2 regions of the Streptomyces ziwulingensis genome follow, and region 1 is predicted to be linked to the other one. Evidence: riboswitches for the same ligand, from Rfam matches in the RefSeq annotation. Region 1 holds a riboswitch; the other holds the start of a gene.
The links. Region 1 has a riboswitch for thiamine pyrophosphate ahead of thiO (glycine oxidase ThiO). Riboswitches for the same ligand answer to the same signal wherever they lie in the genome.
Positions count from the first base shown of each region.

Region 2: another riboswitch for thiamine pyrophosphate. It lies ahead of ABEB00_RS20805 (thiamine ABC transporter substrate-binding protein); the one in region 1 lies ahead of thiO (glycine oxidase ThiO).

Region 1 covers NZ_BAABIG010000057.1:62,225-77,709, reverse strand. The annotation lists gene ABEB00_RS26360 (ATP-binding cassette domain-containing protein) at 1-502, shown strand, start outside; gene ABEB00_RS26355 (YhgE/Pip family protein) at 474-2,558, shown strand; gene ABEB00_RS26350 (TetR/AcrR family transcriptional regulator) at 2,618-3,247, shown strand; gene ABEB00_RS26345 (phytoene desaturase family protein) at 3,668-5,167, shown strand; gene ABEB00_RS26340 (SCO2102 family sporulation regulator) at 5,235-6,227, opposite strand; gene metF (methylenetetrahydrofolate reductase [NAD(P)H]) at 6,284-7,207, opposite strand; gene thiE (thiamine phosphate synthase) at 7,275-7,964, opposite strand; gene ABEB00_RS26325 (Rv2175c family DNA-binding protein) at 8,094-8,459, opposite strand; gene ABEB00_RS26320 (NAD(P)/FAD-dependent oxidoreductase) at 8,527-9,777, opposite strand; TPP riboswitch at 9,901-10,012, shown strand; gene thiO (glycine oxidase ThiO) at 10,010-11,260, shown strand; gene thiS (sulfur carrier protein ThiS) at 11,257-11,457, shown strand; gene ABEB00_RS26305 (thiazole synthase) at 11,462-12,256, shown strand; gene pknB (Stk1 family PASTA domain-containing Ser/Thr kinase) at 12,358-14,343, shown strand; gene ABEB00_RS26295 (deoxyribonuclease IV) at 14,407-15,297, shown strand; gene ABEB00_RS26290 (sulfite oxidase-like oxidoreductase) at 15,314-15,485, opposite strand, start outside.
Region 2 covers NZ_BAABIG010000041.1:69,774-85,258, reverse strand. The annotation lists gene ABEB00_RS20865 (adenosine deaminase) at 1-61, shown strand, start outside; gene ABEB00_RS20860 (glycerophosphodiester phosphodiesterase) at 88-777, shown strand; gene ABEB00_RS20855 (gamma-aminobutyraldehyde dehydrogenase) at 833-2,272, opposite strand; gene ABEB00_RS20850 (Lrp/AsnC family transcriptional regulator) at 2,455-2,970, shown strand; gene ABEB00_RS20845 (aspartate aminotransferase family protein) at 2,973-4,346, shown strand; gene ABEB00_RS20840 (ABC transporter ATP-binding protein) at 4,549-5,319, shown strand; gene ABEB00_RS20835 (hypothetical protein) at 5,301-6,662, shown strand; gene ABEB00_RS20830 (VOC family protein) at 6,790-7,197, shown strand; gene ABEB00_RS20825 (LOG family protein) at 7,215-8,342, shown strand; gene ABEB00_RS20820 (LAETG motif-containing sortase-dependent surface protein) at 8,508-9,218, shown strand; gene ABEB00_RS20815 (ABC transporter ATP-binding protein) at 9,311-10,342, opposite strand; gene ABEB00_RS20810 (ABC transporter permease) at 10,343-12,097, opposite strand; gene ABEB00_RS20805 (thiamine ABC transporter substrate-binding protein) at 12,073-13,173, opposite strand; TPP riboswitch at 13,251-13,356, opposite strand; gene rlmN (dual-specificity RNA methyltransferase RlmN) at 13,422-14,552, opposite strand; gene ABEB00_RS20795 (phosphatidate cytidylyltransferase) at 14,704-15,485, opposite strand, start outside.

The DNA of each region.
Region 1 (15,485 bases):
ACGCCGGTTCGGGGAGTCGCCGCGCGCGCTGCTGCGCCCGCGCCGGGAGCGCGGGGCCGCGGCACGGGCGCGGATCGAGGACGCCTCGGCCGCGGCGGGGCTGGACCTGGCGGCGCTGCCCAAGGGGCCGCGCACGGCGGTACGGGACCTGGAGCGGCTGGAGGCGCTGCGGCTGTCGGTCGCCCTGGCCCTGCTGGGCCGTCCGCGGCTGCTGGCCGTGGACGACGTGGAGCTGAAGCTGTCGGCCGAGGAGCGGGCCGCGGCCCGGTCCCTGCTGGCCTCGATCGCCGCGGCCGGCACCACGGTCCTGGCGGTGTGCGCCGAGGCGCCGGAGGGCGCCGTGACCGTGTCGACCGGAGCCCGGGACGAGCCGGGCACGGGCGACGACGCGGCGAACTCCCGGCGGTACGGGAGCGACCGGCCGGAGGAGACGGACCCCGCCGGCGGGGCCGACGGGACGAAGGGGGTGGCGGATGCGTTCGCCCAGGCTGGCCGCGCTTGAGCTGAGGCGGTTCGGGCGCGGGAGGCTGCCGCGTGCCGCGCTGGTCGCCCTCCTGCTGCTGCCCCTGCTCTACGGCGCCCTGTACCTGTGGTCGTTCTGGGACCCGTACGGCCGGCTGGACCGCGTCCCGGTGGCGCTGGTGGACGAGGACCGGGGGGCGCGGGTCGAGGGCGAGAAGCTCACGGCGGGCGCCGACATCGCCGACGGGCTGCGCGAGAGCGAGGTCTTCGACTGGCACGAGGTGAGCGCCGCCGAGGCCCGCCGCGGGGTCGCGGACGGCAGGTACTACCTGTCGCTCACCGTGCCCGCCGACTTCAGCCGGCGCATCGCCTCCAGTGCGGGCGACTCGCCGCAGACGGGGGCCCTTGAGGTCCGTACCGACGACGCCAACAACTACATCGTCGGGCAGCTCTCGCGGACGGTCTTCGCCGAGGTGCGCGAGGCGGCGTCGACGAAGGCGTCGCGCTCCTTCCTGGACCGGATCTTCCTCTCCTTCTCCGGCATCCACGGCGAGACGGTGAAGGCCGCCGAGGGCGCCGACCGGCTGGAGACCGGCGTCAAGAAGGCGAAGAAGGGCGCCCGGGACCTCGCCGACGGCCTGGCGGACGCCCGCGCGGGCAGCGGCGAGCTGGCCAAGGGCGTCAGGAAGCTGCACACCGGCGCGGGTGACCTGGAGGACGGCTCGCGGCAGGTCGCGGACGGCACCCGGGCGCTCGCGGGCAAGGTCCACGCGGTCTCCGGCACGGTGCGGCCCTTCCTGGAGGACAACGAGAAGACCATCGGGGACACCGCCCGGCTCGTCGCGGACGCCTCGGGGGTGATCCGCGAGCACCTGGAGACCCTGGCGAAGGCCGCGCCGGCCGCCGCGAAGAACGCCCGCACCGCCGCGGACACCCTGGACGAGGTCCACCGCGACCGCTGTGCGGAGCCGGCCGCGGCGGACGCCGCCTGCGCCGACCTGAAGAAGGCACGGGACGCCGCCGAGGACGTCGCGGGCATCGCCGGGGACCTGGACACCCTGGTCGCCGATCAGCACGGGGACCTGTCGAAGCTCGACAAGCACCTGGCCGCCCTGCAGAAGCAGGCCGGTGCGCTCGCCGACCGCGCCCCGCACCTGTCCGAGGACCTCGACGACGCCGTGAGGAAGATCGACCGGCTGGACAAGGGCGCGGCCGAGGTCGCCGCCGGAGCCGAGAAGCTGCACACCGGGCTCGGCACCGCGAAGACCGGGGCCGGCCGCCTCGACACGGGCGTCGGCCGCCTCGGCACCGGCGCCGACGACCTGCGGGACGGCCTGGCCAAGCTGGTCGACGGCTCCTCGCAGCTCGCCGGCGGACTGCACGACGGCGCCGCGCGCATCCCCGACTACGACGAGGAGAGCCGTGACCGGCGCACCGGCGTGATGGCCGACCCGGTCCGCCTGCTCTCCCAGGACCTGCACAAGGCGCCCAACTACGGCACCGGCTTCGCCCCGTACTTCATCCCGCTCTCCCTGTGGGTGGGCGCGTTGGTGGCGTACATGCTGATCGCGCCGCTGAACCGGCGGGCGCTCGCCGCGGGGTCCTCGGCCTGGCGGATCACCCTGGCGGGCTGGCTGCCGGTGCTCGCGATCGGCGTGCTCCAGACGCTGGCCCTGATGTCGGTGCTGCACTGGGCGGTCGGTCTGGAGATGGCCCGCGCGGCGGGGACGCTCGGCTTCCTGTTCCTGGTGACGGCGTGCTTCACGGCGCTCGTGCAGTGGCTGAACGCCCGCTTCGGGGCGGCCGGCCGGATTCTGGTGCTCGCGCTGCTGATGCTGCAACTGACGTCGGCCGGCGGCACGTACCCGGTGGAGACCAGTCCGGGCTTCTTCGGCGCCCTCCACCCCTATCTGCCGATGAGCCACGTCGTGGCGGCCCTGCGCAGGCTGATCACGGGCGGCGGGCCGGCACCCGTGTGGCTGGCGTGCGCGGTGCTCGCCGCGTTCACCGCGGGAGCCCTCGCGCTGACCGCGCTCACGGCCCGCCGCCGCCAGGTGTGGACCGTCGACCGGCTGCACCCGGAGCTGACCCTGTGAGCCCTTCGCCGGCCTCGGCGGTGACCACGGCGGGAAGGGGCCCTGGGACAATCGCGTCCATGGAAAGCAGCAGCGCCGCCCCGGCCGGCGGCAGCCGGCGCGAGGCCACCCGGCAGAAGCTCTACGAGGCGGCCGTCACCCTCATCGCCGAACAGGGCTTCTCGGCCACCACGGTGGACGAGATCGCCGAACGGGCCGGGGTCGCGAAGGGCACGGTCTACTACAACTTCGCCAGCAAGTCCGTCCTCTTCGAGGAGTTGCTGCGGCACGGCGTGGGGCTGCTCACCGCGTCCCTGCGGGAGGCCGCCGAGTCCACCGCGCGTGCGGGTGGCTCCAAGGTCGACGCGCTCGACGCGATGATCCGCGCCGGGCTCGTCTTCATCGACCGCTACCCGGCCTTCACGCAGCTCTACGTGGCGGAGCTGTGGCGCACCAACCGCGCGTGGCAGTCGACGCTGCTGGTGGTCCGTCAGGAGGCCGTCGCGGTCGTGGAGGACGTGCTGCGGCAGGGCGTGGCGGGCGGTGAGCTGAGCGAGGAGATCGATGTCCCGCTGACGGCCGCGGCGCTGGTCGGGATGGTCCTGGTGGCCGCGCTGGACTGGCAGGCGTTCCAGCCGGGGCGTTCGCTCGACGACGTGCACGCGGCGCTGTCCCGGCTGCTCCAGGGACGGGTGAGCGGACGCCCCTGAGCAGCGCCCGGCGCGAGGGGGATGCCAGAAGGAGCGCCGGTCCGCCCTGGCCGCGTCCCCCGCGGGCCACTGCGGACCGGCGCTCCTTCCTGCACCCCCGTACGTCCCCCGTACGTCCCCCCGTGCCTTCCCCCGTGCCTCGCTCCCGCCGACCGCGGCCGGCGGAAGGAGCGGATCGCGGGCCCGGCCCGGGTTCCGGCGCCCCGTGTCGCCGGGGTCCCGGGCCGCGCCCCTTCTCCGTGCCCCCACTCTCTCGTTCCGGCAGGTCGGACCCCATCCGCGCGGCTACTCATCTGTCCCCCTAGGTACGCGTACTCAGCCCTGCGCACCCGTACTCCCCCACCCCCGGCGGAGGCGGAGGACCGCAGGTCACGGCCGCCTCGGACCGGTTTGTCGGTGGTGGCCGATAAAGTCTTCGGCATGGCACGGATTGCGGTGATCGGCGCCGGGACGGGCGCCATGGCGGCGGCGGCCCGGCTGGCCGTCGCGGGCCACCGGGTGACGGTGTACGAGCGCACCCGGACGTACGGCGGAGCGGTGCGCCGCTTCGAGCGGGACGGCTTCTCCTTCGACACCGGCCCCGGTCTGCTGCCGCTGCCCGCGGTCTGGCGGGACCTGTTCGTCAAGACCGGCAAGGAACCGCTGGAGGCGTGCGTCGAGACGGTCCAGGTCGATCCGTCGTCCCGGCACGTGTTCGCCGACGGCACCGAGGTCGCCCTGCCGAACGCCTCCCGCGCGGGGGTCGTCGCCGCGCTGGAGGAAAGCCTCGGCAGCGGCGCCGGGCAGCGCTGGGGCGACTTCCTGGTGCGGGCCAGGGAAGCCTGGGACCGCACCCGCCGGCCGCTGCTGGAGGAGCCCCTGTGGGCCGACTGGCGGGTGCTGGCCGAGCGGGAGCCCTACCCGGCGCTGCCCCGGCGGAAGCTGCTGCGCACCCGCCGGGCCGGGACACTCGCCGAGGTCGGCGTCCGGGAGCTGGGTGACGCCCGGCTCACCGCCCTGCTGGAGAGCCACGCGCTCGCCCACGGCCTGGACCCCCGCACCGCCCCGGCGAGCGCCGCCGTCCTGCCGTACATGGAGCACGCCTTCGGCCTCTGGTACGTCCGCGGCGGGCTGCGCGAGCTGGCACGGGCGGTGTACGAGCGGTGTCTGGCCCGCAGGGTCGAGTTCCGCTTCGGCGCCGAGGTCACGGCGGTCCACGAGAAGGACGGCCGGGCCGCGGGGGTGGAGCTGGCCGACGGGACGGTCGGGGAGGCGGAGTTCGTGGTCGCCGGTGTCGCACCCGGCGCCCTGGACCGCCTCTCGGGGAGCACGGCGGTGCGCGCCGCCGGCGACGTCCCCGGGCGGGCCGGGGCGGCGAGCCGGCTGACGGTACTGCTGGCGCTGCGCGGCGGCCGGCCGGCGGGCACCGCGCACCGCACCGTGGTGCACGCGCGGGACCGGGAGGCCGAGTTGGACGCGCTGTTCGGCGCGGTGCCGGACCTGGCCCCGCGGCCCACCGTGACGGTGCTGCGGCCGGACGACCCCGGGCTGGTCCCGGACGCCGGGCACGAGGCGGTCGTGCTCAGCGCGGTGGTACCGGCGGGGTTCGGCGCCGTGGCGGCCGACCGGTTGGCCGGGCGTCTGGTCTCCGTCGCCGAGCGGGCGATACCCGGCCTGCGCGACCGCCTGCTGTGGCACGAGGTGCGCACCCCGGCCGACATCGCGCGGGAGACGGGGGCCGAGGGCGGGGCGGTTCCGGCGCCGTCCCTGGCCGCCGCCGAGGGCCGGCTGCTCCACCCGGCCAACGGCACCCGTCTCGCGGGCCTGTTCACCGTGGGTGGCTGGTCGCACCCCGGGGGCGGCCTTGCGCACGCCGGGATGTCGGGCGCGCTGGTGGCCGGACTGATCGTGGAGGGACCGGAGTTCAGGGGCTCGCAGTGAGCGGTGGGTCCCGCGGCCCCGGCGCTCCCGGGACGGGTACGGACGGGCTCCCGGTGGCGGGGCTCCCTCAGTAGCGGTACTGCTGCTCGTCGTACCCCTGGCCGCCGTGACCGCCCTGGCCGCCGCCCTGGTGGTGCCCGTCGCCCTGGTAGGGGTAGGGCTGCTCGGGCGGCAGCTCGCCGCCGTACGAGTCGTCGGCGCTGCGCTGCTGCGGGACCCAGACCCCGCCGGCCGGAGTCTCGCCGCCGTAACCGCCGGTGCCGTACTGGTCCTGCGGGTAGCCCTGCTGCCCGTACTCCTGCCCGCCGTAGCCCTGCTGGCCGGAGGTGTCGTAACCGGAGTCGTAGGAGGTGGCGCCGCCGTAGGTGTGGGTGCCGATGTACGGGTCGGAGTAGGCGGCGTAGCTCTGCTGGCCGGTGCTGTCGTAGCCGTAACCCTGCTGGCCGTAGCCCGGGTGGTCGTAGGCGTAGGAGGCGTCGGCGGGCTGCGGGGCCGGGGTGTGCTGGTCCTGGCCGTACGTGGCGATGTCGTAGGTGCCGTAGGAGCCGGTCTCGTCGGGCATCGGCAGCGGCTGGTAGACGGCGGGGTGCGCCACCTCCGGGGACGCGGCGGGGCGCGCGGGGGTGAAGACGTCGTCCCGGTCGGGGTCGTCGTGGCCGCCGCGGCCCTGGTCGTAGGAGGCGACGTCGTCCGGCGCGTACACGGCGTGCTCACCGGTGTCGGCCGGCTCCAGCCCGGAGACCTCCAACGACGGTTCCCGGGAGTTGCGTTCGGGGCGGCGGCGCTTGCTGCCGGGGAGGCCCGCCGGGGCCTGGACGGCCCAGCCGGCCGCGAAGCCGCGGCGGAAGGAGAGCGTCACGTAGGTCTGGCCGACCGCGAAGGCTGCGGCACCGAGCGCGATCACCAGGACGGACGGGATCAGCACCCCGACCACCACGCAGAGGAAGCCGCCGAAGGCCAGCAACCGCCAGCGCAGCCGCGCCTTGTACTGCAGCAGCACCTCACCGAGGAGCCACAGTGCGACGACGCCGAACGCGATGTAGAGGACCGCCCAGCCCATGTACGCCCCTCTCCCGATGACCGTTACGCAGTGTGTCGTATGTACGTGCGGCCGGTCTAGGCCCGCGATGGGTGGTGCAGGCCGAGGTTCTCGTGAATTTCCAGTGTCGCCGTGGAGTTGTTGAGCGTGATGAAGTGCAGTCCGGGCACACCTTCGGCCAGCAGCCTCGCGCAGAACTCCGTCGCGAACTCGATACCGATGGAGCGTACAGCCGCCGGATCGTCCTGCGCTGTGAGGATGCGCTCTTTCAGCTCCACCGGGAACGCGGCGTTACTGAGCTGCGGCAGCCTCTCCAGCATCTTCACGCTGGTCACCGGCATGACCTCGGGGATGACCGGGGTCTCGCAGCCGGCCGCGACGACCCGGTCGCGCAGCCGGAGATACGACTCGGGGTGGAAGAACATCTGCGTGATCGCGTAGTCGGCGCCGGCCCGGCACTTGTCGACGAAGTGCGCCACGTCCGCGTCCCAGTCGGCGGAGCGGGGGTGCATCTCCGGGAAGGCCGCCACGCCCACGCAGAAGTCACCGGACTCCTTGATGAGTTCGACCAGTTCGGCGGCGTAGGTCAGGCCCTGCGGGTGGGCCGGCCAGTCGCCCATCGGGTCACCGGGCGGATCGCCCCGCACGGCGAGGATGTTGCGGATGCCGGCGTCCGCGTACTGGCCGATGATGTTGCGCAGCTCCGCGACCGAGTGGTTGACCGCGGTGAGGTGGGCGACCGGGGTCAGGGTGGTGTCGGCGGCGATCCGCTCGGTCGCCCGCACGGTGCCCGTCCGGGTGGAGCCGCCGGCCCCGTACGTCACGGAGACGAAGCTGGGCGCCACCGCCTCGACCCTGCGGAGCGCGTTCCACAGGTTGCGTTCGCCCTTTTCCGTCTTGGGCGCCCAGAACTCGAACGACAACGTCGTTTTCCCGCCCGCGAGCATGTCACGGACGGTACGCGCGTGATCGTTCCTGGTGGATGCGGTTCCCAAGGCCATACCGGCAGGTTAGCCAGGGGGTGGCGGGCCACCCAACCAGAGCCGGGGTAATTGTCCGAATTGCCGGTTAGTTGTCCATCCCTTGGACATCCGCCGCCGCGGCCCTGAGCCGGCCGGCGAACCGGGCCGCCGCCGCGCCCGGGTCCTCCGCCTCGGTGAGCGCCCGGACGACGACGGCACGCCGGGCGCCGGCGTCGAGGACCTGGTCGAGGTTGCCGAGGTCGATGCCGCCGATGGCGAACCAGGGGCGGTCGGTGCGGAGGGAGGCGGTGTACCGGACCAGGTCCAGGCCGGGCGCGTGGCGGCCGGGCTTGGTCGGGGTGGGCCAGCACGGGCCCGTGCAGAAGTAGTCGACGCCGTCCTGCACGGCCGCCGCGGCGGCCTCGGACTCGGCGTGGGTGGAGCGGCCCAGCAGGACGTCGTCGCCGAGCAGCGCCCGGGCCGCGGGCACCGGGAGGTCACCCTGCCCGAGGTGGAGCATGTCGGCGCGGGCGGCGTGGGCGACGTCGGCGCGGTCGTTGACCGCGAGCAGCTTGCCGTGCCGGGCGCAGGCGTCGGCGAAGACGGCGAGGTGCTCCAGTTCCTCGGCCGCCTCCATCCCCTTGTCGCGCAACTGGACGATGTCCACACCGCCGGCCAGCACCGCGTCCAGGAAGTCGGGCAGATCACCCTGGCGCTTGCGGGCGTCCGTGCACAGGTAGAGCCGGGCGTCGGCGAGCCTGGCGCGGGCGGTGGCGGCATGGGCGGTGGCGGGCATACGTGCGTCCCCCGGGTCGGATGCGGATACGACGGTGGTTTCCCCCGCGGCACGCGGGCCGGCGTGCGTGCCGCGACCGCTCGCGGGTCGCGGCACTGCACGCCGGATGGTGCCTCGGCCGGGCCCGGGTCAGAGAGCGAGCGCCTGGGCGCGGCGCTTCACCTCCGTGCCGCGATTCTCACTGAGGGCCTGTGCGGGGGTGCCGGGCAGGCTCTCGTCCGGGGTGAAGAGCCATTCCAGCATCTCTTCGTCCTTGAAGCCGTCGTCCCGCAGCAGCGTCAGGGTCCCGGACAGGCCCTTGACCACCTTGTCCCCGTCGATGAAGGCGGCGGGGACGTGCAGCGCGCGGTTCTCCCCGCGCCGTACGGCGATGAGCTGGCCGTCCTTGACGAGCTGCCGTACCCGGGTCACCTCGATGTCGAACATCTCGGCGATGTCGGGAAGGGTGAGCCAGGCAGGGACTAGAGCATCGATCTTCGCGTCAATCTCGGTCACGTATCAAGCCTGCCATCTGCCACTGACAGTCGGAAGCCGGGCCCGCCCCACGGCGCCCCGCCGGGTCCTACGGCGTCGCCGAGGTGGCCGCCTTCAGCGGCCTCGCCGGGTCGGTCAGCAGCCGCGGGTCCATCCGGGTGCCGGCCGCGATCAGGCGTCTGCCCTGGGCCAGGTCCCGGGGGCGGCCCACCGCCAGCAGCGCGACCAGCCGGTCCTCGTGCAGCCAGCAGACGGTCCAGGCCGGCCCCGAGGGGTCGCCGCGCCAGAGAGTGGTGTCGGCGGCCGGGTGGTGTCCGGCGTACTGGATGAAGCGGCCGAACTGCTCGGACCAGAAGTACGGCACCGGGTCGTAGACCTCCGGCGCCTCCCCGGTGGCCGCCCCGACGATGTTGGCGGCGACCGTGCGCGGGCCCTGGAGGGCGTTGTCCCAGTGGTGGACCAGCAGCCGCTCGCCGTAGCGGCCGGACGGGAAGGAGGCGCAGTCGCCGACCGCGTAGACGTCCGGCGCGGAGGTCCGCAGACCGGCGTCGGCCAGGACCTCGCCGTGCGCGCCGAGGCCGATGCCGGAGCCGGTCAGCCAGGCGGTGGCGGGCCGGGCGCCGATACCGACGACGACCGCTCCGGCGGGCACCCGCGTGCCGTCGTCGAGGACGATCGCGCCGGGCTCGACGCGCGCCACGCGCGCGTGGGTGCGCAGGACGGCTCCGGCCTCGGCGTACCAGTCGCTCATCGGGGCGGCGACCTCGGCGGGCAGGGCGCCGGCCAGCGGCCGGTCGGCGGCCTCCACGACGGTCACCGCGCAGCCCGCCTCGCGTGCGGCGGTGGCGAACTCGGCGCCGATCCAGCCCGCGCCGACGACCACGACCTCGTGCTGCCGGGCGAGCACCGGGCGCAGCCGCGCGGCGTCGTCCAGGGTGCGCAGCAGGTGTACGCCGGGAATGCCCTCGGTACCGGGCAGCCGGACCGGTCCGGCGCCGGTGGCGAGGACCAGGACGTCGTAGGGGACGGCGCCGGCGGAGGTCTCCAGGACGTGGTCGCCGGGGCGGACGCCCAGTGCCTCGCAGCCGAGCCGGATCTCGATGGCCAGCGCCTCGAAGTCGACGTCGAAGGCCGAGCCCTCGGCCGTGCCGAGCAGGATCGCCTTGGAGAGCGGGGGCCGGTCGTACGGCTGATGGGGTTCCGCGCCGATCAGCGTCACGCTCCCGGCGAAGCCCTGTTCCCGCAGGGCGACGGCCGTCTGCACACCGGCCATGCCCGCGCCCACGACGACCACGCGCGCCGGCGGGCCGTCCGTCCGATCCTGCGTCTGCTCGCTCACCTGATCACCTTAGACACCTGACGCAATGTCAGACAGGGGGCACGTTGGGTGACCTGCTGCACACTCGTCGGGGGCCGGGGGTCTCTTACCCGGGCGACGCCCCGAGGGCTAGGGTGGTCGGCGTAAAGCACTCGCGGGAGCCCGGACGCACCGGGCTGAGAGGGAGGCTGGCGGCCTCCGACCGTACGAACCTGATCCGGGTCATGCCGGCGAAGGGAGGGGCTGGACGCCCATGTCGTCTCCACCGTCGTCCACGCGTACGAGGCAGTCCCCCGCGCGTGCGTCGCAGTCGTGCGGGTCCGCGCCGGAGCCGTCCCGGCGCACGTCCGACGTCCTGGTCGTGGGGGGCGGGATCATCGGTCTTGTCACGGCGTGGCGGGCCGCGCAGCGCGGGCTGGTCACGGCCGTGGTGGACCCCGCGCCGGGCGGGGGCGCCGCACGCGTGGCCGCCGGGATGCTGGCCGCCGTCACGGAGCTGCACTACGGCGAGCAGACCCTGCTCGCCCTGAATCTGGCCTCCGCGCGCCGCTACCCCGCATTCGCCGCCGAACTGGCCGACGCCGCCGGGCAGGACCTCGGCTACCGCCGCGCCGGCACCCTCGCCGTCGCGGTCGACGCCGACGACCGGGCCCACCTGCGGGAGCTGCACGCCTTCCAGCGGCAGCACGGCCTGGAGTCCGAGTGGCTGTCGGGGCGTGAGTGCCGGCGCCTGGAGCCGATGCTCGCGCCGGGCGTGCGCGGCGGGCTCCGGGTGGACGGCGACCACCAGATCGACCCCCGGCGCCTGGCCGCGGCGCTCGTGACGGCCTGCGAGCGGGCGGGGGTCGTCTTCCACCGGGTACGGGCCGAGCGGCTCACCGTGGTCCGGGGCCGGGCGGTGGGGGTGGTCACGGCCGGCTCCACCGCGCTGGAGGCCCCCCGCGTGGTTCTGGCCGCGGGCAGCCTCAGCGGCACCCTCGCCGGTGTCCCCGCCGAGGTGCTGCCGCCGGTCCGTCCGGTCAAGGGCCAGGTCCTGCGGCTGGCGATGCCGTCGGACCGCGCCCCGCTGCTGCACCGGACCGTACGCGCGGTGGTGCGCGGCAACCCGCTCTACCTGGTGCCCCGGGAGAGCGGAGAACTCGTCGTCGGTGCCACCAGCGAGGAGCTGGGCTGGGACACCGCGGTCACCGCGGGCGGCGTGTACGAGCTGCTGCGCGACGCGCACGAGCTGGTGCCGGGGATCACGGAGCTGCCGCTGACGGAGACGCTGGCGGGGCTGCGCCCCGGCTCGCCGGACAACGCCCCGCTGCTCGGCCCGACCGCCCTGCCGGGGCTGCTGCTGGCCACCGGGCACTTCCGCAACGGCGTGCTGCTCACCCCGGTCACCGGGGACGTCATGGCGCACGCGCTGACCACCGGCGAGCTGCCGGAGGTGGCCCGCCCCTTCACCCCCGGGCGCTTCGCCCCCGGCCCCGCCCCCGCACGCACGGAGCAGCCCGTATGAACATCTCGGTCAACGGTGAGCCGCGCGAGGTGGCTCCCGGCACGGTCCTCGACGCCCTGGTGCGGACCCTGACCCGGGCGCCCTCGGGCGTGGCCGCCGCCCTGAACGAGACCGTCGTGCCGCGCGCCCAGTGGCCGGCCACCGCGCTGGCCGACGGCGACCGCGTCGAAGTACTCACCGCCGTCCAAGGAGGCTGACCCCATGGCCGACGACCCCTTCGTCCTCGGCGGGACGTCCTACACGTCCCGGCTGATCATGGGCACCGGCGGGGCGCCCAGCCTCGACGTGCTGGAGCGGGCGCTGAGGGCGTCCGGGACCGAGCTGACCACGGTCGCCATGCGGCGCGTGGACCCGTCGGTGCACGGGTCCGTGCTGTCGGTGCTGGAGAAGCTCGGCGTGCGGGTGCTGCCCAACACGGCGGGGTGCTTCACCGCCGGGGAGGCCGTGCTCACCGCGCGGCTGGCGCGCGAGGCGCTCGGCACCGACCTGGTCAAGCTGGAGGTCATCGCCGACGAGCGCACCCTGCTGCCTGACCCGGTCGAGACGCTGGACGCGGCGGAGACCCTGGTCGACGACGGTTTCACGGTGCTGCCGTACACCAACGACGACCCGGTGCTGGCGCGGAAGCTGGAGGACGTCGGCTGCGCGGCGGTCATGCCGCTGGGCTCGCCGATCGGCTCCGGGCTGGGCATCCGCAACCCGCACAACTTCCAGTTGATCGTCGAGCACGCGCGCGTGCCGGTGATCCTGGACGCCGGAGCGGGCACGGCCTCGGACGCGGCGCTGGCGATGGAGCTGGGCTGCGCGGGGGTGATGCTCGCCTCGGCGGTGACCCGGGCCCAGGAGCCGGCCCTGATGGCGGAGGCCATGCGGCACGCGGTGGAGGCGGGCCGGCTGGCCCGGCGGGCCGGGCGCATCCCGCGGCGGCACTTCGCCGAGGCGTCGTCCCCCGCGGCCGGACTGGCCGCGCTGGACCCGGAGCGGCCCGCGTTCTGAACGGCCGCCCCTCGTGGGTTGCGTCACAGGTGCGCTGCAGTACCGCCCCGGGAACGGCCGGGCACAGCCCGCTGTCGGCGGCGGCTCGTACACTCGCCAGCGTGGACACGACCCTTCAGGACCCTCTGGTCGGGCAGGTGCTCGACGGCCGGTACCGCGTGGAGGCGCGGATCGCGGTCGGCGGGATGGCCACGGTCTACCGGGCCGTGGACACCCGCCTCGACCGCGTGCTCGCGCTGAAGGTGATGCACCCGACGCTCGCGGCCGACGGCAGCTTCGTCGAGCGGTTCATCCGCGAGGCCAAGTCGGTGGCCCGGCTCGCCCACCCCAACGTCGTCCAGGTCTTCGACCAGGGAACCGACGGGGTCTACGTCTACCTGGCCATGGAGTACGTCTCCGGCTGCACCCTGCGCGACGTGCTGCGCGAGCGCGGGGCGCTGCGGCCGCGCGCGGCGCTGGACATCCTGGAGCCGGTGCTGGCCGCGCTCGGCGCCGCGCACTGCGCCGGGTTCGTGCACCGGGACATGAAGCCGGAGAACGTCCTGATAGGCGACGACGGCCGGGTCAAGGTGGCCGACTTCGGCCTGGTCCGGGCCGTGAACACGGTCACCAGCACCACCGGCGCGGTCCTGGGCACCGTCTCCTATCTGGCGCCCGAGCAGATCGAGCACGGCGACGTGGACCCCCGGGTCGACGTCTACGCGTGCGGTGTCGTCCTGTACGAGATGCTGACCGGCGCCAAGCCGCACACCGGGGACTCCCCCGCCCAGGTGCTCTACCGGCACCTGAACGAGGATGTGCCGCCGCCGTCGGCGGCCGTGCCGGGCCTGGCGTACGACCTGGACGAGCTGGTCGCCTCCGCGACCGCCCGCAACCCCGCGATCCGCCCGCACGACGCCGTGGCGCTGCTGGCCCGGGCCCGTGAGGCCGGCGCGGCGCTCACCCCGGAGCAACTGGACGCGGTACCGCCGCGGGCGCTCGCCGCGGAGCACGACAACGCGGAGCACGACAACGCCGAGGACCGCACCAGCGTCATCCCGCGCGCACTGACCCTGCCCCGGCTGCTGCCCGTCGAGGGAGATCACGAGGCGGTCGGCAGGGGCGCCGGGGACGGCGGCCACGGCCGCGGGGACGGCTATGACCGCACCAGCCGGCTGGAGACCCCGGCGCCGCTGCCGCCCCGGCGGCGGGCGGGCGCCCGAAGGCGGCGCGGCCCGGTCGCGGTCGTCGTCGCCCTCCTGCTGGCGCTCGGCCTCGGCGCGGGCGTCTGGTACATCAACTCGGGACAGTTCACCAAGGTCCCGCCGCTGCTGGAGAAGTCCGAGGCGCAGGCGAAGGACCGGCTGGCCGACGCCGGCCTGGACGTCGCCGGCGTCGAGCACGCGTACAGCGACACGGTACGGCGCGGCGCGGTCATCAGCAGCGACCCGTCCACGGGCACCCGCATCCGGAACAACGACTCGGTGTCGATCACCGTCTCCGACGGCCCCGAGACGGTGGAGCTGGCCGATCTGGAGGGCTACCGGCTGGACCGGGCCCGGTCCGTGCTGAAGCAGGACGGCCTGACGGCGGGCATGGTCACCCGGGCCTTCAGCGAGGACGTCCAGAAGGGCTTCGTGGTCTCCACCGACCCGGCGGCGGGCACGAAGGTGCGGGCCGGTTCGGCGATCGCGCTCACCGTCAGCAAGGGCAGCCCGGTGGACGTGCCCGACGTCACCGGCGAGGACCTCCAGGACGCCCGGGCCGACCTGGCGGAGGCCGGCCTGAAGGTGAAGGTCGCGCGGGAGAAGGTCCACTCCGAGTACGACGCCGGGCAGGTCGCCCGGCAGACCCCCGGCGACGGCACCGAGGCCGCCGAGGGCGACACGGTGACGCTGACCGTGTCCGAGGGACCGGAGCGGATCGAGGTACCGGACGTGGTCGGCGACAGCGTGGACGACGCCCGGCGGGAACTGGAGGAGGCCGGCTTCCAGGCCAAGGAGGACCGCGGCCTGCTCGGCCTCTTCGGCGACACCGTCAAGAGCCAGTCCGTGGCGGGCGGCGAGACGGCCCCGAAGGGCTCGACGATCAGCCTCACGATCCGGTGATCGGTCTCCCGATCCGGTGACCCTCGCCTCCCGCCGCACCGGCCTGGCATCCTGGACAGCGACATGAGCACCGCATCCCCCCTCCCGCCCGCCGCCGCGCCCCGCAACCCGGTCGGCGCCCACGTCCCCGTCGCCGGCGGACTGCACTCGGTGGGGCTGCCCTACGCCCGCGACCTCGGGGCCGAGGCCGTCCAGGTCTTCGTCGCCAACCCGCGCGGCTGGGCCACCCCGGTGGGCAACCCCCGGCAGGACGAGGCGTTCCGGGCGGCCTGCGCCGCCGAGTCGGTCCCGGCGTACGTGCACGCCCCGTATCTGATCAACTTCGGCTCGCACACCGAGGCGACCGCGGAGCGTTCGGTCCATTCACTGCGGCACTCGCTGCGGCGGGGCCGGGAGATCGGCGCGCTCGGCGTGGTCGTGCACACCGGCAGCGCCACCGGCGGCCGGGACCGTGCGGTGGCGCTGGCCCAGGTCAGGCAGTACCTGCTGCCGCTCCTCGACGAGCTGACCCACGACGACGACCCGTATCTGCTGCTGGAGTCGACCGCCGGGCAGGGCGCCTCGCTCTGCGCGCGCACCTGGGACTTCGGGCCGTACTTCGAGGCGCTGGACGCCCATCCGAAGCTCGGCGTCTGCCTGGACACCTGCCACATCTTCGCGGCCGGGCACGACCTGGCCGGACCGGCCGGGGCGCACCGGACCCTGGACCTGCTGGTGGACACCGTGGGCGAGGGCCGGCTGCGGCTGATCCACGCCAACGACTCCAAGGACGTGGCGGGCGCGCACAAGGACCGGCACGCCAACATAGGCGCGGGGCACATCGGCGAGGAGCCGTTCCGGGAGCTGATGAGGCATCCCGCGACCGAGGGCGTACCGCTGATCATCGAGACGCCCGGCGGCAGGGAGGGGCACGCGGCGGACGTGGAGCGGCTGAAGAAGCTGCGCGACGACTGACCCCGGCCCGCACCGCTCAGAGTTCGGGGCCGTCCCCGGGTTCCTCCTGGTAGGAGTAGCGCTGCTCCCGCCAGGGGTCGCCGATGTTGTGGTAGCCGCGCTCCTCCCAGAAGCCGCGGCGGTCGGCGGTCATGTACTCGATGCCCCGGACCCACTTCGGGCCCTTCCAGGCGTACAGGTGCGGGACG
Region 2 (15,485 bases), on a different contig from region 1:
GGGCAAGGCCCGGATCAGCGAGGAGATCGACGCGTACACCACCGCCTGGCTCACCTCCTGACCAGTTCGCCGGAAGGCACCACCGCCATGACCGACGTGACCGCCGTGGCCCACCGCGGCGACCCCTACCGCGTCCGCGAGAACACCCTCGGCTCGCTGCGCTCCGCCCTGCGCCGGGGCGCCGACGCGGTCGAGATCGACGTACGGCTGACCCGGGACGGCGTACCCGTGCTGCTGCACGACGAGACGCTGCGGCGGCTGTGGGGGCGGGACCGCCCGCTGTCCGCGCTCTCGGCCGACGAGGTCCGGGAGCTGACGGCGGGCGGCGTACCGACGCTGGCCGAGGCGCTGGCGGCGACCGACGGGCACCGGGTGATGCTGGACCTGCCCGGCGTCCCCGGCGCCCGCGCGGTCCGCCGGATCGTGGCCGTCGTACGCGAGTGCGGGGCGCGGGAGCGGGTGTACTACTGCGCGGGCGCCGCCGCCATGCTCGCCGTCCGCGCCGCCGACCCGGCCGCCGAGATCGCCCTCACCTGGACGACGCTCGCCCCGCCGCGCCCCGCGCTGCTGGCCGCGGTCCGCCCGCGCTGGCTCAACTACCGCTTCTCCCTGCTGGACCGGCCCCTGGCGGACCGGGTCCACCGCGACGGCTGCCTGCTCTCCGCCTGGACCCCGGACACCCGGCGCTCGATGCGCCGTCTGCTCGACCTGGGCACCGACTCGATCACCACCAACCGGGTGGACGTGCTGTGCGGGGTGCGCGGCACACCCTCCTGAGACGCCGTCTCTCCTGAGACGCCGCCTCTCCGACGGCGTCATCTCTCCCGATACGTCACATCTCCAGCGACGTCATCACGTGCTTGATCCGCGTGTAGTCCTCGAACCCGTAGCCCGACAGGTCCTTGCCGTACCCGGACTTCTTGAAGCCGCCGTGCGGCATCTCCGCGACCAGCGGGATGTGCGTGTTGATCCACACGCAGCCGAAGTCGAGCATCTTGGAGAGCCGCATGGCCCGCCCGTGGTCCTTGGTCCACACCGAGGAGGCCAGCGCGTAGTCCACGCCGTTGGCCCACTCCACGGCCTGGTCCTCGTCGCGGAACGCCTGCACGGTGATGACCGGGCCGAAGACCTCGTGCTGCACGATCTCGTCGTCCTGCGCGAGGCCCGAGACGACGGTCGGGGCGTAGAAGTAGCCCTTGTCGCCGACCCGGTGGCCGCCGGCCTCGACCTTGGCGTGGGCGGGCAGCCGCTCGATGAAGCCGGCCACCTGCTTGAGCTGGGCGGGGTTGTTCAGCGGGCCGAAGAGCACGTCCTCGTCGTCGGGCTGCCCGGTCTTCGTCTCGGCGGCCGCCTTCGCCAGCGCGCTGACGAACTCGTCGTGGATCGACTCGTGGACCAGGACGCGGGTGGCCGCCGTACAGTCCTGGCCGGCGTTGAAGAAGCCCGCCACCGAGATCTCCTCGACGGCCTTGGGGATGTCGATGTCCTCGAAGACGACGACCGGGGCCTTGCCGCCCAGCTCCAGGTGGACCCGCTTGAGGTCCTTCGACGCCGACTCGGCGACCGACATGCCGGCCCGCACCGAGCCGGTGATGGAGGCCATCGCCGGGGTGGGGTGCTCCACCATCAGGCGGCCGGTGTCGCGGTCGCCGCAGACGACGTTGAAGACGCCCTTGGGCAGCACCGAGCCGATGATGTCGGCGATCAGGACCGTGGAGGCGGGCGTGGTGTCGGACGGCTTCAGGACCACCGTGTTGCCCGCGGCGAGCGCCGGGGCGAACTTCCACACGGCCATCATCATCGGGTAGTTCCACGGCGCGACCTGCGCGCAGACACCGATCGGCTCGCGGCGGACCATGGAGGTCAGCCCCTCCATGTACTCGCCGGCGCTGCGGCCCTCCAGCATCCGCGCGGCACCCGCGAAGAAGCGGATCTGGTCCACCATCGGCGGGATCTCCTCGGTGCGGGTCAGCCCGATCGGCTTGCCCGTGTTCTCCACCTCGGCGGCGATCAGCTCCTCGGCGCGCTCCTCGAAGGCGTCCGCGATCTTCAGCAGGGCCTTCTGGCGCTCTGCCGGGGTGGTGTCCCGCCAGGCCGGGAAGGCCGCGGCGGCGGCCGCCATGGCGGCGTCCACGTCGGCCTGCCCGGACAGGGGCGCGGTCGCGTAGGGCTCGCCCGTGGCGGGGTTGACCACCTCGGTGGTCCGTCCGTCGGCGGCGTCCCGGAACTCACCGTCGATGTGGTTGCGCAGACGACGCAGCTCGGTAGTCACTGCCGGCCCTCCAGAGTTCGGATGTCCATCGGTACGGGCGTCCATTGGGTGAGACACCCACCCTAATCGGAGGGCCGACGTTTTCAACACCCCCGACACCCCACAGAATGCGAAATCCGCAGACTTACGTCACCCAAACAACGGATTTCATCGATCTCGCCTTGCGAAACGGCGTATACCTCGTGCACAGTGAAGCCGTGGCCAGTCGAAGCGCAGACCCCAGGGACTCCCGCGAGTCCAGGCACGGCGGTCCCCAGTTGGACGCCGTCTCCCTCGCCATCATCGAACAGCTCCAGGAGGACGGCAGGCGCCCCTACGCGGCCATCGGCAAGGCGGTCGGTCTCTCCGAGGCGGCCGTGCGCCAGCGCGTGCAGAAGCTGCTCGACCAGGGTGTGATGCAGATTGTCGCCGTGACGGACCCGCTGACCGTGGGCTTCCGCCGCCAGGCGATGGTCGGGGTCAACGTGGAGGGCGACGTCGAGTCCGTCGCCGACGCGCTGGCCGCGCTGCCCGAGTGCGAGTACGTGGTGATGACGGCCGGCTCCTTCGACCTGATGGTGGAGATCGTCTGCGAGGACGACGACCACCTCCTGGACGTCATCAACAAACGCATCCGGGCCCTGGCCGGCGTGCGCTCCACCGAGAGCTTCGTCTACCTCAAGCTCAAGAAGCAGACCTACATGTGGGGAACCCGATAACCGTGAGCACCGACAGCGCCAAGGACCTCAGCCGGACCGCGTACGACCACCTGTGGATGCACTTCACCCGCATGTCGTCGTACGAGAACGCCCCCGTCCCCACCATCGTGCGCGGTGAGGGCACCTACCTCTACGACGACAAGGGCAAGCGCTACCTCGACGGGCTGGCCGGCCTGTTCGTGGTCCAGGCCGGCCACGGGCGCGTCGAGCTGGCCGAGACCGCGGCCAAGCAGGCGCAGGAGCTGGCGTTCTTCCCGATCTGGTCCTACGCCCACCCCAAGGCCATCGAGCTGGCCGAGCGGCTCGCGCACCACGCCCCGGGCGACCTGAACAAGGTCTTCTTCACCACCGGCGGCGGCGAGGCGGTGGAGACCGCCTGGAAGCTGGCCAAGCAGTACTTCAAGCTGACCGGCAAGCCCACCAAGTACAAGGTGATCTCCCGCGCGGTGGCCTACCACGGCACCCCGCAGGGCGCCCTGTCCATCACCGGCCTGCCCGCCCTGAAGGCCCCCTTCGAGCCGCTCGTCCCGGGCGCGCACAAGGTGCCCAACACCAACATCTACCGCGCCCCGATCCACGGCGACGACCCCGAGGCGTACGGCCGCTGGGCCGCCGACCAGATCGAGCAGGAGATCCTCTTCGAGGGCCCGGAGACGGTCGCGGCCGTCTTCCTGGAGCCGGTGCAGAACGCGGGCGGCTGCTTCCCGCCCCCGCCCGGCTACTTCCAGCGGGTGCGCGAGATCTGCGACCAGTACGACGTGCTGCTCGTCTCCGACGAGGTCATCTGCGCCTTCGGCCGCCTCGGCACCACGTTCGCCTGCGACAAGTTCGGCTACGTCCCGGACATGATCACCTGCGCCAAGGGCATGACCTCGGGCTACTCCCCGATCGGCGCCTGCGTCATCTCCGACCGCCTCGCCGAGCCGTTCTACCGGGGCGACAACACCTTCCTGCACGGCTACACCTTCGGCGGCCACCCGGTCTCCGCGGCGGTCGGCCTGGCCAACCTCGACCTCTTCGAGCGCGAGGGCCTCAACCAGCACGTGCTGGACAACGAGGACAATTTCCGCGCCACCCTGGAGAAGCTGTATGACCTGCCGATCGTCGGTGACGTCCGCGGCAACGGCTTCTTCTACGGCATCGAGCTGGTCAAGGACAAGGCCACCAAGGAGACCTTCACCGACGAGGAGACCGAGCGCGTCCTGTACGGCTTCCTGTCGAAGAAGCTCTACGAGAACGGCCTGTACTGCCGTGCCGACGACCGCGGCGACCCGGTCGTCCAGCTCGCCCCGCCGCTGATCTCGAACCAGGAGACGTTCGACGAGATCGAGCAGATCCTGCGCGCCACCCTCACGGAGGCGTGGACGAAGCTGTGAGGAAGCTGTGATGAGCTGACGTCATGATCAGCGACGGCCCCGGTGCCGCCCGTTCGAGTGAGAAACGGCGGCCCGGGGCCGCGTGCTGTCCGGCCGCCCGCTCCGCCCTGCCTAGCGTGCCTGGTGACCGATGGGCCCTGCCCCGTTCCCCCGGACGGGTGACAGGCGCCAGGGGAACGGACCAGAACCGAGGTGTACGCCCATGGTGGCCCCGCCGGACGACGAGCTGCTCCGGGCAGACTCCCTGCACTTCCAGCACGCCGACGGCTCCCCCGCGCTGCGCGGCGTCTCGCTCGGCGTCACCCGGGCCGAGATCCTCGCCGTGACCGGGCCGCGCGGCAGCGGCAAGACCACCCTGCTGCGCTGTCTGTCCGGGCAGGTCCGGCCGCGCCGCGGCACGGTGCTCCTGGACGGCGTGCCGGTGCACACCATGGGCCCGTTCGCCCGCGAGCGGCTGCGCCGCGACCGCTTCGGCTGGATCGACCCGGCCCCGGCGCTCGTCCCGGAGCTGACCGTCTGGGAGAACACCGCCCTGCCCCTGATGCTGCGCGGCACCGGCCGGCGCCGCGCCCGGCAGGCCGCCCTGGAGTGGCTGGAGCGCCTCGACGTCGCCGAGGACGCGCGCCGCCGCCCGGACGAACTGCGCCAGGCCGAGCGGCAGCGGGTCTGTGTCGCCCGCGCGCTGGCCGTCACCCCGTCGGTGCTCTTCGCCGACGAACCGACCGCCCCGCTGCACCGCGCCGACCGCGCCCAGGTGCTGCGCACGCTCACCAGCGCGGCCCGCTCGCACGGCGTCACGGTCGTCCTGGCCACCCACGACGCGGAGATCGCCGCCCTCGCGGACCGCGCGGTCGCGCTGCTCGACGGGCGGCGGGTGCGGACCCTGCACCTGCCCCCGGTCGTGGAGACCGCCGACCTCCCCGGCGGCGCCGGGACGGCGGAGGGCCGGGCCGCGTGCTCGCTCTCCGTCTGACCCTCGCCGCCCGGTCCGCCGTCCTGCTGCGCCGGCTGCTGGTCGCGGCGGCCTCCGCGGGCACCGGTTTCCTGCTGCTCAGCGCCCTCGGCCACGCGATCGGCCACCCGGGCACCACCGGCGACTCCGCCCTCCGGCTGGCCTGGTGCGCGGCGCCGCTCGCCACCACGGTGTACCTCGCCGTCGCGGTGGCCCGCGCCGACCCGGGCACCCGGCCCCGCCCCGGCCTTTCGGCGGTCGGCCTCGGACCCGGCCGCCTGCTGGCCGTCTCGGCGACCACCACCGCGCTGGCCTGCTCGCTGGGCTCGCTGGCGGCCCTGGTCCTCTTCCTCCAGCTCCGCGGCGACCTGGCCGGCCTGCCCTTCGACGGCCCGGCCGCCGACTCGCTCGCCGCGGGCCTGCCGCTCCCCGTCCCGGCGGCGGTGACACTGCTGACCCTGGTGCCGGTGACCGCGTCGGCGGCGGTGGCCCTGACACTGCGCCCGCGCGAGCCCCGGCCCGCCCCGGCGGGCGGCGCGGGCCACCGGTACGGCCGCTTCGGCGCGTACGGTCTCGCGACCAGGGAGACGTTCGGGGCGTACGGCCGCTTCGGCGCCCGCCGGGTCGTCCAGTCCGCGGGCGGCCCGCCCGCCGAGCCCGGCCCCGGCCCCGCCGACGGCCTCCCGGAGTCCGTCCCGGGCCCGACTGCGGCCGCCCCCGCCCCCGCGAACGGCACCCCGCGCGCCACGGACGCCGAACCCGCCCCCCGGCCCGCCCGCCCCGGCACCGGCGCCCTCCCCTGGGGAGTCGCCGTGCTGACCGCGGGCGTGGCCGCCCAGACCATGGCGGGCCGGGCCGGCACCGGAGCCGGTGGCCTGAGCGCCGGTGTCCTGGCCGGGTGGGTCCTGACCGCCCTGGGCCTGGCCCTCGCCGGGCCGGGCCTCACCCACCTGTGCGGACGCCTGCTCCAGACGCACCGCCCCGGCGCGCTCCGGCTGCTGGCCGGCCGGGTGCTGATGGCGGAGGCCCACCGCATCGGCCGGCCCCTGGGCGTGGTCTGCGCGGTGGCCTCCGGGGCGTACGCGGCGGCGGTGCGCTACGACACGGACGGGCCGGTGTTCGGCCCGCTCGGCACGCTCGGCGCCCTCCTCGTGGCGGGCTGCACGGTGGCCACCCTGCTCACCGCGGCCGTCGAGGCCAGACACGCCCGCGCCGACACCACGGCCGCCCTGCTGCGCCTCGGGGCGCCCGGCACGGTGCTGCGCAGCGCCGCCGCCGTACGCGCCGCCGCGCTGATCGCCCTCTTCGGCCCGCTGACCCTGGCCGTCGCCGAAGTGGCCGCGCTGCCGCTGACGCGTCCGTAAAAACTTTCGAAGAAAATCTCCCGTACAGCGATGAGTTCGCCCCCGGCCCCCGGTCTACCCCTGCGAACGAGACGCGTACGAGACGCACCGACATGACACCCACGTGACACCAAGGGGAGAGGCCCTCATGTACCAGCAGATGATCTTCGTGAACCTGGCCACCGGCGACCTGGACGCGACGAAGAAGTTCTTCACCGAGCTGGGCTACTCGATCAACGCCCAGTTCAGTGACGACACGACCGCCTCGATCCCGCTGAGCGACACGATCGTCGTCATGTTCCACACCCCCGAGAAGTACGGCGTGTTCACGAAGAAGGAGATCGTGGACTCGAAGCGGACCAGCGAGGTGCTGCTCGCGCTGAGCGCCGAGAGCCGCGAGAAGGTCGACGAACTGGTGGACAAGGCGGTCGCGGCGGGCGGCTCGGTCACCGGCGAGACCCAGGACCACGGCTTCATGTACGGCCGCGCCTTCGAGGACCTGGACGGCCACACCTGGGAGGTCGTGTGGATGGACCCGGCGGCGGTGGAGAGCTGAGCACCTAGCATGGGCGGGTGGATCATCTGACACCCGCCCGGCCGCAACCCGCCTCCCACGACCGGGAGATCGAGTCCCTCGCGGAGTTCGACGAGGTCGTCGCGGACCGCGGCACCCTCGCCCACCACCGCGTCCAGGCCGTCGACCTGACGGGCCGTACGCGGGCGCTGAAGACCCTCGACACCTCGGACGCCGTCTTCCTCGGCTGCGCGATGGAACCCGCGGCCGAGGTCGCCGTACGGGCCGCCGGCGCCCTGGTCTTCCCTCCGGTCCCCGGCCTGCCCTTCGACCCCTACCGGGCGCGCGTGCACTCCCCCGAGGAGCTGTTCGCCTCCCTGGAGGACGGTTACGAGGCGACGCCGGACGCCCGCGCCTACGCGTGGTTCCAGCGGACCAAGGCGGACGGGGACATCTTCGCCTCCATGCTGCGCGCCGTCCACGACGACGCCGTCTCGGACGCCGTCGACGAACTCCTCGTCGACGCCCGGGTGGTGGGTGTCATGGGCGGCCACGCCATGGCGCGCGGCACCGAGGAGTACGCCGGCGCGGCCCGCCTCGGCCGCGTCCTGGCCCGGTCCGGGTTCACCGTGGCCACCGGCGGCGGCCCCGGCGCCATGGAGGCCGCCAACCTCGGTGCCTACCTGGCCCCTTACCAGGACAGCGTGCTCGGCGAGGCGCTGCTGCCGCTCGCCAAGGCGCCGTCGTTCACGCCCTCGGTCACCGAGTGGGCGCGCGCCGCCTTCGAGGTCCGGGCGCGCTGGCCCGAGGGCGGCGCCTCGGTCGGCATCCCGACCTGGTTCTACGGCCACGAGCCGCCCAACGCCTTCGCCACCCACATAGCCAAGTACTTCGCCAACGCCACCCGTGAGGACGGCCTGCTGGCCCGCTCGAACGCCGGCGTGATCTTCCTGCCGGGCGCCGCCGGAACCGTACAGGAAGTGTTCGACAACGCGACGCCGAACTACTACGGTTCGCGCGGCGAACCCACGCCCATGGTGCTGGTGGACCGGGCGCACTGGACGGAACGGCTGCCCGCCTGGCCGCTGTTGCGGGCCCTGGCCGAGGGGCGGGCGATGGAGTCGCGGATCGCTCTGGTCGACCGGATCGAGGACGCGCCGAAGGCCCTGAAACGTCTTGCTGGTTAATAAGCGGGTAAAGTCAACCGTCTTCCTGGGCATATGCGTTGACAGTACGCGGGCGAGACCAATAGACCTGTGAGTCTCCTGGGGCGTTCGTGTCATGAGAGTGTGTCCGTGGCGCCCCGGGCAGCCCCCCGCATCCAGCGCATCCTGTAAAGGACCAACGTGCCCCTGTCCATACTCCGCCGTACGGCGTCCCGCCGCAGCGTTCGTGCCCTCGGTGTCGCCACCGCGACGGTCGCCCTGGCCGTCGGCGCCGCCGGCAACGCGTTCGCCTGCAACATCGGTGAGTTCTCCGCCGCCGCGATCTGCGATGGCTCCAAGGGCGTCATCACCGTCACCGACGTCGACCCCTCGGGTGTGCCCGCCACCGTCACCGTCTACCGCCAGGTGGACGGCGCCGCCGAGGTCAACGTCGGTGAGCAGGAGGTGAAGGGCTCCCGAGAGGGCGTCACCATCACCTTCGCCGACGACTGGAAGCCGAACACCACGTACCGCATCCACGTCAAGGCCGCCCAGTCCGTCGACGAGGACATCAAGCCCAACCTCGTCACCCCGGGCACCGCCTGCGCCGGGGAGGAGACTCCCCCCGAGGAGGAGACTCCCGAGCCGACGACGCCCACGCCCACGCCGACGAAGCCGGCCGAGGAGCCGGAGTCCCCGGCTCCGACCACCCCGGCCTCCTCCGAGAGCGAGAGCACCGCTCCGGCGGGCGCCGCCGACAACGCGCCCTCGCCCGCGGCCGCCGACTCCAACCTGGCCGAGACCGGCGCCGACTCCAACACCGGCATGATCGCCGGTGTCGCGGCCGCCCTGGTCGTGGTCGGTGGCGGCGCGGTCTTCTTCGGCCTGCGCCGCCGTGGGGCGAACAGCGCGAGCTGACGCCGCACCGCGACACCCGGGTGCCACACCGCACCTGACGGCCCGTCCCTGCCAGGGGCGGGCCGTCCCCGTGTCCGCCCGCTACCCGGCGCTCACCCCAGTACGACGATCTCGGCCACGTCGAACTCCACCCCGACCCGGTCCCCGACCTCCGGCGCGGACCGCAGCGCGCACGCCGCCTCCAGCGGGGGCCCGTCCGCGGGCCGCAGGCGGACGGCGACATGGGTGCCGCGGAAGGTGCGGGCGGCGACCGTGCAGGGCAGGCCCGCGTCGGCGCGGGTGAGCCGGACGCCGCCGGGGCGCACCAAGAGGTCGCGGGGGCCCTGCGGGGCGCCCTCGGGGACCGGCAGCTTGCCCCACGGGGTGTCGGCGGCCGGTCCGGTGACGGTCGCCGCGACCACGTTGTCGAAGCCGAGGAAACGGGCGACGAAGGCGTCGGCCGGCCGCTGCCACACCTGGAGCGGCGACCCCGACTGGGCGATCGTCCCGTCCCGCATCACCACGACCCGGTCGGCCAGCGCGAACGCCTCGCCCTGGTCGTGCGTCACCGCGAGCACCGTGGTGCCCAGCCGGCCGAACAGCTCCCGCAGTTCGACCACCAGCCGCTCGCGCAGCGACCGGTCGAGCTGGCCGAGCGGCTCGTCGAGCATGAGCAGCCGGGGGCGGGGCGCGAGCGCGCGGGCGAGCGCCACCCGCTGCTGCTCACCGCCGGAGAGCGCGGCCACCGACCGGCGCGCGGCCCCCGGCAGACCGACCAGCTCCAGCAGCTCCTCGACCCGCGTGCGCTGTGCGTCCCTGCTCAGGCCGTGCATCCGCGGGCCGAAGGCGACATTGCCGCCGACGTCCCGCTGCGGGAAGAGCTGGTGGTCCTGGAACATCAGGCCGACGCCGCGCCGGTGCGCGGGCACGCCGCCCTGGTCTCGTCCGTCGAGCGTCACCCGGCCCGCGTCCAGCGGCCGCAGCCCGGCCACCGCCCGCAGCAGCGTGGACTTGCCGCTGCCGCTGGGGCCGAGCACGCAGACGATCTCGTGCTCGGCGACGGACAGGTCCACGGCGTCGAGCGCGGCCCGCCCGCCGAAGCGGACGGTCGCCCCCTCCAGGCTCAGCAGCGTGCTCAGTGGCATCTAGAACTCCCCGGTCCGGTCGGTACGCAGTCGCTCCAGCACCAGCAGCGCCACCGCGCACACCACCATCAAGATCGTGGACAGGGCCATCGCCTGCCCGTAGTTGAGGTCGCCGGGGCGGCCGAGGAGCCGGGAGACGGCGACCGGCAGCGTCGGGTTGTCGGGCCGCGCGATGAACACGGTCGCCCCGAACTCCCCCAGCGACACCGCGAACGCGAAACCGGCCGCGACCAGCAACGCCCGCCACACCATCGGCAGATCGACCTCCCGCCAGACCCGCCACGGCGACGCCCCGAGCACCGCAGCCGCCTGCCGCAGCCGGTCGTCCACCGCCCGCAGTACCGGCAGCATGGTCCGTACCACGAAGGGCACACCGACCAGTGCCTGGGCGAGCGGCACCAGCATCCAGGAGGAGCGCAGGTCGAGCGGGGGCTCGTCCAGCGCGATCAGGAACCCGAAGCCGACGGTCACCGCCGACACCCCGAGCGGCAGCATCAGCAGCGCGTCGAAGCCCCGCACGAAACGCCCCGCGTCCCGCCGGGTCAGCGCGGTGGCCGCGAGCGCGCCGACGGCCACCGCGAGGACGGTCGCGACGGCGGCGTACTCCAGCGAGTTGCCGATCGCGTCGATCGGCGGGACGAGGAAGGCGCCGCCGTCGTCCTCGCGGGTCAGCGCCCGGAAGTAGCCGAAGCCGGGCGCGTCCAGCGACCGCCGCACCAGCACCACCAGGGGCAGCAGGAGCAGTACGGCGACGGTGGCGAGGACCCCGCCCAGCACCGCCCACTGCCCGGCCCCGCGCGGCCGGCCCGCGGTCACCGAGGGGTCCACCAGGCGCAGGGCGGTCTCCCGGCGCCGTACGGTCCAGGCGTGCAGGGCGAGGACCGCGCCCACCGCCACGAACTGGATCATGGTCAGTACGGCGGCCGTGGACAGGTCGAAGACGTCCGCGGTCTGCCGGTAGATCTCCACCTCCAGGGTGGAGAAGCGGGGGCCGCCGAGGATCTGCACCAGGGCGAAGGAGGTGAAGCAGAACAGGAACACCATCAGCGTGGCGGCGGCCACGGCGGGCCCGAGCGCGGGCAGGGTCACCTGCCGCCAGGCCCGCGGCCGGGAGGCGCCGAGCATCCGCGCCGCCTCCTCCTGCCGGGGGTCGAGCTGCGACCAGAGGCCGCCGACGGTGCGGACGACCACGGCGTAGTTGAAGAAGACGTGCGCGAGCAGGATGGCCCAGACCGTGGTGTCGAGGCGGACGCCCCACAGGTCGTCCAGGAGCCCGCCGCGGCCGACCACCGCCAGGAACGCCGAGCCGACGACGACCGTCGGCAGCACGAAGGGCACCGTGACCACGGCCCGCAGCACCTGCTTGCCGGGGAAGTCCAGGCGGGCGAAGACATAGGCGCCCGGCAGCGCGACCAGCAGCGTGAGCGCGGTGGAGGCGAGCGCCTGCCAGGTGGTGAACCACAGCACGTGCCTCAGGTCGGCGGAGGCCAGCACCTCGCCGATCCGGCCGAGGTGCCAGCCGCCGTCCGTCCGCAGGCCCCGCGCGACGATCGCGGCGACCGGGTAGGCGAAGAAGACCGCGAAGAAGGCGACGGGCACGGTCACCAGCGCGAGCCGCACCGCGGGCCCGCGCCGCCGGGTCCGCCCGCCCGCCGCCGCGCCTTTCGCCGCGGCCGCCGCTCGCGTCGCTTCGGGACGGCTCGCTTCGGGACGGCTCGCTTCGGGGCGGGTCACTTCAGTACGAGGGAGGTCCATGACTTGACCCACTGGTCACGGTTGGCGGCGATCTTCTCGGGCGCCAGGGTGTGCGGGTCCGCGACGGCCGGCACGTTGTCGGTGAAGACAGCGGGCAGCTTCGCGTCGTCGGTGACCGGGTTGACGAACATGTTCAGCGGCATGTCCTCCTGGAACTCCTTGCTGATCAGGAAGTCCAGGAACGCCTTGCCGCCCTCGGCGTTCTTCGCGTGGCTCAGCAGCCCGGCGAACTCGGTCTGGCGGAAGCAGGTGCCGGTCGCCACGCCGGTCGGCGCGGTGTCGGGCCGCGGCTCCGCGTAGACGACCTCGACGGGCGGGGAGGAGGCGTAGGAGACCACGAGCGGCCGGTCGCCGCCCGCCTTCTTGCCGCCGGCCGAGCCGGAGAACTCCTCGTTGTACGCCTGCTCCCAGCCGTCGACCACCTTCACCCCGTTGGCCCGGAGCTTCTTCCAGTAACCCGCCCAGCCGTCGTCGCCGTACTCGGCGGCGGTGCCGAGCAGGAAGCCGAGGCCGGGCGAGGAGGTGCCGGCGTTCTCGGTGACGAGCAGGTTCTTGTACCGGGGCTCGGTGAGGTCGGCGAGGGTCTTCGGCGGCGCGATCCTGTGCTCGCCGAAGTACGCCTTGTCGTAGTTGACGCAGATGTCGCCGTAGTCGACGGGCGTGACCCGGTCCTTGTCGTCGAGCCGGTAGCGGGCGTCGACCCGGTCCAGGCCCTTGGCCTCGTACGGCTGGAAGAGCCCGTTGTCGAGGGCGCGGGAGAGCAGGGTGTTGTCGACGCCGAAGAAGACGTCGCCCTGCGGGTTGTCCTTGGTCAGGACGGCCTTGTTGACGGCCTGCCCCGCGTCGCCGTCCTCCAGCACCTTGACCTGGTAGCCGCTGCTCTTCTCGAAGGCGGCGAGGACGCTCTTGGACACCGCCCACGAGTCGTGGCTGACCAGGGTGACGGTCCTGGAGTCGCCGGACCCCTGGTCGTCGGCGGACGACCCGCACGCGCAGAGCGTGACCAGGCCGAGTCCGACGGCCAGGGCGGCGGCCTTCTTGGTGATGCTCGCGGATGTGCCGGTGGTGGTGCTCACTGATTCCTCCTGGGACGTCCAGGAAGAGACGCGGCCCCGCCCGGTTCCCTCGACGGGTCCCGGGCGGGGCGCAACAGCTCGAGTGGTGACCGATCTCCCTACCCAGAATGACCTGGGCCAGGTTCGGAGGGTCTGCGGCCGGTGCCGCACTCTCAGCGCTGTGGCGCTCCCCTGTCGGAATATGAAGATGTGGGTACGAAGAGGTGGGTTATGAAGAGGTGGGTACGGAGGTCAGCGTACCGCTCGCACTAACGTTCGGTTGCCGCGAGCTGGCCGCACGCCCCGTCGATCTCCTGGCCGCGGGTGTCCCGGACCGTCACCGGCACCCCGTGGGCGGCGATCGCCTCGACGAACGCCTTCTCGTCCTCGGGCCGGGAGGCGGTCCACTTCGAGCCCGGCGTCGGGTTGAGCGGGATCAGGTTCACGTGCACGGGCTTGCCCCTGAGCAGCCGCCCGAGCCGGTCGCCACGCCACGCCTGGTCGTTGATGTCCCGGATCAGCGCGTACTCGATGGAGAGCCGGCGGCCGGACTTCGCGGAGTACTCGAAGCCGGCGTCCAGCACCTCGCGCACCTTCCACCGCGTGTTCACCGGGACGAGGGTGTCGCGCAGCTCGTCGTCGGGAGCGTGCAGCGAGATGGCGAGCCGGCACTTGAAGCCCTCGTCGGCGAAGCGGTTGATCGCCGGGACGAGGCCGACCGTCGAGACGGTGATGCCGCGCTGGGAGAGGCCGAGGCCGTCGGGCTCGGGGTCGGTCAGCCGCCGGATCGACCCGACGACGCGCTGGTAGTTGGCGAGCGGCTCGCCCATGCCCATGAAGACGATGTTGGACAGCCGCGCCGGTCCGCCCGGCACCTCACCGTCGCGCAGCGCCCGCATGCCGTCCACGATCTGGTGCACGATCTCGGCGGTCGACAGGTTGCGGTCGAGTCCGGCCTGGCCGGTGGCGCAGAACGGGCAGTTCATCCCGCACCCGGCCTGCGAGCTGATGCACATGGTCACCCGGTCCGGGTAGCGCATCAGCACCGACTCCACGAGCGTGCCGTCGAAGAGCCGCCACAGCGTCTTGCGGGTGGTGCCCTGGTCGGTCGACAGATGCCGCACGACCGTCATCAGCTCGGGCAGCAGCGCCTCCTGGAGCCGGGCCCGGGAGCCGGCCGGGATGTCGGTCCACTGCTCCGGGTCGTGCGCGTACCGGGCGAAGTAGTGCTGCGAGAGCTGCTTGGCGCGGAACGGCTTCTCACCGGCCGCGGCCACCGCCTCCTTGCGCTCGGCGGGCGTGAGGTCGGCGAGGTGCCGCGGCGGCTTCTTGGCTCCGCGGGGGGTGGCGAACGTCAGCTCACCGGGGGCAGGACGGGCCACGGTCGGACAACTCCTCATGACGACGGGCCAGTGGCAACCCCGCGTCGGCGGGGACTACGGCAGGGCCATGCCGAAGCCAGGAGACCTCACTGGACCATCCCCGCGTCGGCGGGGACACGAAAGGGCCCGCAGCAGATGCCGCGAGCCCTTCCAGAGTACCCGACCGCCGTCAAGCCGATCCGACGAAGATCACGAGCAGCAACCACACCACCGGTGCCGTGGGCAGCAGCGAGTCCAGCCGGTCCATGATGCCCCCGTGACCGGGGAGCAGCGTGCCCATGTCCTTGATGCCGAGGTCCCGCTTGATCATCGACTCGCCCAGGTCGCCGAGGGTCGCGCTGACCGCGACCGCCAGGCCCATCAGCACCCCCTGCCACCAGGAACCGCCGTCGATCAGGAACTCCATGCACAGCGCGCCCGCCACCATCGCGAAGGCGACCGCGCCCAGCAGTCCCTCGCGGGTCTTGCCGGGGCTGATCCGCGGGGCGAGCTTGGTCCGGCCGAAGCGCCAGCCGACCGCGTAGGCCCCGGTGTCGCTGATGACCGTCAGCGCCAGGAAGGTCAGCACCCGCCGCGAACCGTCGTCGGCCGCCAGCATCATGGTGACGAACGTGGCCAGGAACGGCACGTAGAACGCGGCGAAGACACCCGCCGTGACGTCCCGCAGGTAGTTCTCCGGCGGTTGTGCCATCCGCCACACGAGGACGGCGAGCGCGGTGAACGCCATGGCGACCCAGGCGCCCTCGGCGCCGCGCGCGTAGCCCGCGACCACCATCGCCGCGCCGCCGACCGCCAGCGGCACCAGCGGCGCGTGGATGCCCTTGCGCTCGTCCAGCCGCTTGGTCAGCTCCCACAGCCCGACCACGACGGCGATCGCGACCACACCGACGAACGCGGCCTTGACGACGAACAGCGACGCGATGACCACCACGCCGAGCCCGACACCGACCC